3 regions of the Exiguobacterium sp. s133 genome follow, and region 3 is predicted to be linked to each of the others. Evidence: predicted binding sites of a transcription regulator. Region 3 holds the regulator's gene; each other region holds the start of a gene.
The links. The regulator Rex, encoded in region 3, represses fermentation and respiration genes when NADH is low (regulators of the CRP and FNR family bind a similar motif). The targets are predictions, from matches to a motif close to TTGTGAAATATTTCACAA.

Region 1 (2,273 bases), on a different contig from region 3:
GCTCATATTGACGTTTTAATTCAACGCCACCGATGAACGCACCTGACTTAATCCCGCTTCCTTGGGCAAATAATTGGATGACTTGATGAATTTGCATGACCAGTTCTCGTGTCGGTGCCGTAATCGCGACTTGAACGTGTGGTTCATTCGGATCGATGCGCTCGAGGGCTGGAATGACATAAGCGAGCGTTTTCCCAGTTCCTGTCGGCGCTTCGACTAAGACATCTTTACCCTCACGGATTAGAGGAATGGCTTGTTCTTGGACGGGCATCATTTGTTCAAAGCGTGCTCGTTCCCACGCTTCATTAATAAAAGGTTTAGTAAAATTCATAACGTATCTTCTCCTACTCTCTTGTCTATCATTCTGTTACATATTCGAAACGATCATCGGTTTCAGTTTTAATACCGCGTAACGTCTGTGTATATTCATTTCCAGAATCGATTAACCGAATATGAAAAACGATTTCTGTCTCATTTTGTTGATCTGCACTTAACACTTCGAAACCTTGCGCCATTCGATCTTGCAGCTCAACAGCAAGTGTTTCGAAACCAGCAAGTACAGGATAAGTTGCTCTGACATCGATTGGGCGTCGAACTAATCGTGCGAGGTACTTCTGGTCGTAACCGATAAAGTCCTCGAAATCAAAATCGTCTTCAAACCGGAGCCAAAACCCGTCGTCTTCAAACTCGGTGATCATCCCGATCCGTTCTGTTCCTTCAGTTGATACTTTTAGGGAAACCCAGTCCCCTGTTCGATAGTCTGCTTGCTCTTTTAATGGCGAAAACTCCATTCACTCCACCTCCACGTTCTATATTCCCTTTTTCATTGTCAACGATACGTCCTAAAAATACAAGGTAGCGCCGCGTGACTTTTATCACACTAGCTTCTGTCTCTATCCATTCCACTACAAATTAATGATACAGCTACAGAAAAATCCTTTCACAGCAGTCGTTTTCTGTTTTTTGAACAAGGGACACTGACTGATACAATTTACTGTGAAGTAAGTCATAGCAACACTTTTACATTTGTTAAAAGATTCACATATACGTAAAACCTCTATCCCGAATTGTTTGTTACACTATTCACATAAGAGATGTATTAAGAACCGCTGACCTTACTAATGAAGGAGTGTTGATGATGTTACTTGAAAAAACACAAGCATGGCAACGATTCGAAGGTGGAGAATGGATGGAAAAGATTGATGTCGCTGATTTCATCCGGCGCAATCGCTCAGAATACACAGGAGACGATCAGTTCCTCGCCGGTCCGACCGATGCAACCAACACGTTATGGCAACAAATCATGCAGTTAACAGAAGAAGAACGAATTCGTGGTGGTGTCTATGCCGTTGATGCTGCAACTCCATCTTCAATTCTTTCGCACGGTCCAGGTTACCTCAATCCTGAACTCGAAAAAATCGTTGGTCTACAGACCGATGAACCATTCAAACGTTCGATTCATCCGAACGGTGGTATCCGAATGGTCAATGATGCCTTAGAAGCGTATGGTTTTAAATCAGATGACACTGTTACACAGATTTTTAGCGAGTACCGTAAAACGCATAATCAAGGGGTTTTCGATGCGTATACGCCCGAAATGCGTGCTGCCCGTAAAGCCGGTATCATCACTGGACTTCCTGATGCGTACGGTCGCGGACGGATCATCGGTGATTACCGTCGCGTCGCCCTTTATGGAACAGCTCACCTCATTGCTGCAAGAAAAGCGGATTTGAAAGCACACGGTGGATTTTTATCAGAAGCGATGATTCGTGATCGCGAGGAGATGAACGAACAACTCCGCGCCCTTCATGAACTGACAGAACTCGGTAAACGTTACACATGTGACTTATCACGACCAGCTGAAACGGCCCAAGAAGCATTCCAGTGGGTCTATCTTGCTTATCTCGCAGCAATCAAAGAACAAAACGGAGCAGCGATGTCGCTCGGTCGCGTTTCGACCTTCCTTGATATTTATATCGAACGTGACTTGCAAACGGGTCGGTTGACAGAAGAGAGCGCGCAAGAACTTGTCGACCACTTTGTGATGAAACTTCGCATCGTCAAGTTTCTTCGGACACCCGATTACAACGAACTCTTTTCCGGTGACCCGACGTGGGTAACAGAATCAATCGGCGGCATGAGTGAAGACGGTCGCTCGAACGTCACAAAAAGTTCGTTCCGCTTCTTGCAGACACTCGTCAACCTCGGTCCGGCACCTGAACCGAACTTAACCGTTTTATGGTCACCAAAACTTCCACGTGGTTTCAAAGAAT
Region 2 (2,273 bases), on a different contig from region 3:
CCGTATGACCGAGGCCACCGATTTCAAGCATCCGTTCGGCGACATGGAACGCATCTTCCGTTGACTGGACGCTATACGCACCAAGGACAGGGCTTAGTTTTTCGTGTGAGAGTGGTTCTTCTGAGCCGACTTTTTCAAGTTCTGCGACGAGCATGACGGTGTTGCTCGGGACGTCGATGCCGGCTTTTGCTGCGATCCATGTTGCCGGTTTCCCGACGATGTCAGCATTGACGGCACATGTATCGGTTTTGATGACGAGCGCTTCGAGACGTTTTTTCTCATCTGCTGTACAGAAGTAGCAACCGAGTGCTTCCATCTCCGCCCGAACTTCCGCGTAGATTTCCTGATCGATGATGACTGCTTGCTCCGATGCACAAATCATTCCGTTATCAAACGTTTTGGAGAGGACAAGGTCACTGACGGCACGTTTGATTTTTGCTGTTTTTTCGATGTAACACGGGACGTTCCCCGGTCCGACACCGAGTGCCGGCTTACCTGTTGAATAGGCTGATTTGACCATGCCGGCTCCGCCGGTCGCAAGGACCATCGCGATATCCGTGTGGTTCATCAAGATTTTTGTTGCTTCGAGTGACGGTTGTTCGACCCACTGGATACAGTCACGCGGTGCGCCCGCTTTGACAGCCGCGTCACGTAACGTTTTCGCTGCTTCGAGTGAGCAGTTTTGCGCTGACGGGTGGAAGGCGAAGATGATCGGGTTACGCGTCTTGATCGCGATCAACGCTTTGAACATCGTCGTTGATGTCGGATTCGTCACAGGTGTGACGCCACAGACGACACCGACCGGTTCTGCGATATATGTTAGTCCGTTTTGAACATCTTCTTCTAAGACGCCGACCGTTTTTTCTTCACGGAGACTGTTATAGATATATTCCGTCGCAAACATATTTTTAATCATTTTATCTTCAAAGACACCACGTCCTGTTTCTTCAACGGCGAGTCGTGCCAGTTCAACGTGACGTTCGAGACCGGCAAGCGCCATGTCACGGACGATCGTATCGATTTTCTCTTGATCAAATGTCAATAATTCCTGTAATGCGGTTTGACCTTTTGCGACGATTTTATTGATCGTTTGTTCGACAGGTGATACGTCTTGTTTAATTTTTTCTTTGACAGCCATGTTAGGTTTCCTCCCTATTTTGGAACGAATCTGAGTCTGCATTTCCCTACTAAATGTTAGGAATGCCAAGCTGATATTCAATAGTTTGTGCTTTCCTTCACAAATCAATCATACCGCCTTTTTGATGATTTGTGCATGACCATCCTGTGAACTATTTCACATCATTGAAAACGTTCTCATTCTTGAAAAGTGTTGTCGGACAAGGCATCCTTTTTGAATTCCTTGCCTGTGACTTTTCTCACAGCACCTGTTTTCTTTGCTTGTCTGACGGACGAAACATCGTGTAATCTATTAAAAGATACATATTTATTTGTTTTGAAGGAGGAAGTTTCATGACAATCGTCAATCAAATGCTTGCGTTCAACGAACAATTCGTCGAAGAAAAACAATACGAACAATTCATCTCGGATAAATTCCCAGATAAAAAGGTCGTGATCTTAACATGTATGGATGCCCGCTTGACGGAACTCCTCCCGCACGCGCTCGGTCTGAAAAACGGCGATGCAAAAATCATTAAAAATGCCGGGGCCGTTCTGTCACACCCATTCGGTTCCGTCATGCGCTCGATCCTCGTCGCCTTATACGCACTCGGGGCGGAAGAAGTCATCGTCATCGGTCACCATGACTGCGGCATGAGTACGATCGACCCGGCAAACATGATTGCCGAGATGGAAGGACGCGGCATCAATCAACAAGTCCTAAAGACACTCGAAGCATCCGGCGTCGACTTGAAACAATGGTTACGCGGGTTCACGTCAGTCGAAGAAAACGTCAGTCATTCCGTCGGTCTGATTAAAAACCATCCATTATTACCACCGGGCACGAACGTCCACGGGCTCGTCATCGACCCGGGAACAGGGAAACTCGACCGCGTCGATTGCTAAACTTGTCCTTATATAGTAGAAAGAAGGTACGACCGACACCGGTCGTGCCTTTTTATGTTTTTTTCTTGACAGCAAAAAGAACGGTCTGTATGATACTTTAGTATAGTACAGTGATACCAAAAGAAAGCGTGGTTTTATAGTTATGTTCAATGCTGTTGTTTTAGCCGTTATCCTTTTATTTGTCTTAGCCATCTTCCGTGTCCACATCGTCCTCGCGATGGTCATCAGCGCTCTCGCCGGTGGTTTACTCG
Region 3 (2,273 bases):
ACAGTGCTGCCTTTTGTTCCAAGTACTTCGTGTAGTTGCCGGTAAACTTCCGGCAGACGTTCCGTGACAATTCATAGACGACGTTGACGACCTGGTCGAGGAAGTAACGATCGTGGGAGACGATCAAGACCGCTCCACGGTAACCAGCCAGGTAACTTTCGAGCCAAGAGAGTGTATCGATGTCGAGGTGGTTCGTCGGCTCATCAAGAATCAACAGCTCAGGTGCCTGAAGCAACATCTTCGCCAGTGCGAGTCGCGTCCGTTGTCCACCGGATAGCGTCTGGATCCGGCGTGAATAATCGTCCGGATAAAAACGCATCCCGTGCAGGACGGAGCGGATGTTGGCTTCGAACTGATAGCCGCCGGCGTCCGAGAAGTCATGTTGTGCCTGATCGTATGTTTTCAACAGACGGTCGTAAGCAACAGCATCATTCAAGATATGGTCCATCCCCATCTCAATCTCCATCCGACGGAGCGAACGTTCCTGCTCTTGCAGGTGTTCGAACACGGTCAACATTTCATTCCAAATCGTTTCATTCGACTCAAGACCACTGTCCTGGGCGAGGTAACCGATTTTCACTTCCTTACTCTTCATGATCTCACCAGAGTCATGACTGAGCTCTCCGGCGATGATTTTTAAAAGTGTCGATTTTCCGGCACCATTTCGTCCGACGAGCGCAATCCGGTCCCGCTCCTGCACTTCGAGTTTAATATTGTCTAAAATCGGCTCAACACCGAATGATTTTGATAGTTGGTTCACTTGTAAGAGAATCATAAAAACATCCATCCTTCCACCCTTTAGTCTATCATGAAAAAAACGCAGGAGTCCCGTGGAATATATTATTTGTTAGTCTATGTGAAGTGGTTTACAATCAAAGAGAATAGAATTCTTTGCATTGATTTGGGTGCCACGTCAGAACGTGGCCGAAGGGGGAACTGCAGTATGAATGGGCCAGACACAAAAATACCACAAGCGACGGCGAAACGACTGCCGTTATATTATCGTTTCATTCAGAGTCTTTATAACTCAGGCAAGCTGCGCGTCTCTTCAGCAGAGCTCAGTGAAGCGGTCAAAGTCGATTCAGCGACGATCCGCCGCGATTTTTCCTACTTTGGGGCGTTAGGGAAAAAAGGATACGGTTACAACGTACAACATCTATTGACGTTTTTCCGAAAGACACTGAATCAGGATGAAGTCACGAATGTGGCACTTGTCGGGGTCGGACATCTCGGAACGGCGTTTGCAAATTATAACTTTTTAAAGAATAATAGTACTCGGATAGTCGTTGCGTTTGATGCGGACGAAAACAAGGTCGGAACAACGACGCAAGACGTTCCTATCTATCATGTCTCTGACATGAAAGAGCAAATCGAAGCGAACAAGGTTGATGTCGCCATCTTGACGGTCCCATCCCAGTTCGCACAGTCAGTAGCGGATGAGTTAGTTGAGTATGGTGTGACCGGAATCCTGAACTTTACACCGGCGCGGTTGAACGTACCGGCCCATGTTCGGGTCCATCACATCGATTTGTCGATCGAGTTGCAGTCACTAGTTTATTTCATGAAGCATTATTCGCAATCAGCTGAAGGAGTGAAATCATAATGGAAAACCTTATTCCATCAACCATCGCGTTCATCGGACCGGGGAGCATCGCCTTGATCGGTGCCGTCGCGTTGATCATCTTCGGACCGAAAAAATTACCGGAGCTCGGTCGTGCTGCCGGTCAGACGTTAAAAGAGTTCAAGAGTGCGACACACGGCATCATGGACGATGATAAAGACAACAAGGATGAATCGAAAGAGAAGTGATTAAATTATGGCGATTGATCAAGAACAGAGTGTGACATCGCATCTAGACGAGTTGCGCAAGCGGATCGTCTGGTCACTCATCATCGTCGTCGTCTTGTTCGCCGCGGCCTTTCCGCTCGTCCGACCGCTCGTGCGTTTTCTGCAGTCGGACCTGAAAGAGCTCGGCATCGGATTGAATGCCTTTAATGTGGCCGATCCCCTGATGTTGTACTTGAATTTAGCGTTCATCATCGCGGTCGTCCTGGCTTCACCATTTTGGATGTACCAGCTATGGGCGTTCATCCGACCCGGTTTATTCGAACAGGAACAGAAAGCGACCTTGACGTATATTCCGGTCACGTTTTTCTTATTTTTGTCCGGAATCGCGTTCTCTTATTTTTGGTTACTTCCGTTTCTACTCAAAGTATCGACGGAACTTGGGCAAGAGCTCGGCATCGAGCAAGTCATCGGGGTCGAAAACTATT

Region 1: pflB (formate C-acetyltransferase) is a predicted target of Rex. The motif match lies at 1,027-1,044, and genes of this name have one in related genera.
Region 2: adhE (bifunctional acetaldehyde-CoA/alcohol dehydrogenase) is a predicted target of Rex. The motif match lies at 1,283-1,300, and genes of this name have one in related genera.

Annotation. Positions count from the first base shown of each region.
Region 1 is NZ_JACSMK010000005.1:54,029-56,301, forward strand. It holds gene KNP96_RS08655 (DEAD/DEAH box helicase) at 1-331, opposite strand, end outside; gene KNP96_RS08660 (hypothetical protein) at 360-791, opposite strand; gene pflB (formate C-acetyltransferase) at 1,139-2,273, shown strand, end outside.
Region 2 is NZ_JACSMK010000003.1:270,009-272,281, forward strand. It holds gene adhE (bifunctional acetaldehyde-CoA/alcohol dehydrogenase) at 1-1,138, opposite strand, end outside; gene KNP96_RS06300 (beta-class carbonic anhydrase) at 1,471-2,022, shown strand; gene KNP96_RS06305 (Na+/H+ antiporter family protein) at 2,165-2,273, shown strand, end outside.
Region 3 is NZ_JACSMK010000010.1:9,381-11,653, forward strand. It holds gene KNP96_RS12600 (ABC-F family ATP-binding cassette domain-containing protein) at 1-775, opposite strand, end outside; gene KNP96_RS12605 (redox-sensing transcriptional repressor Rex) at 944-1,603, shown strand; gene KNP96_RS12610 (twin-arginine translocase TatA/TatE family subunit) at 1,603-1,809, shown strand; gene tatC (twin-arginine translocase subunit TatC) at 1,817-2,273, shown strand, end outside.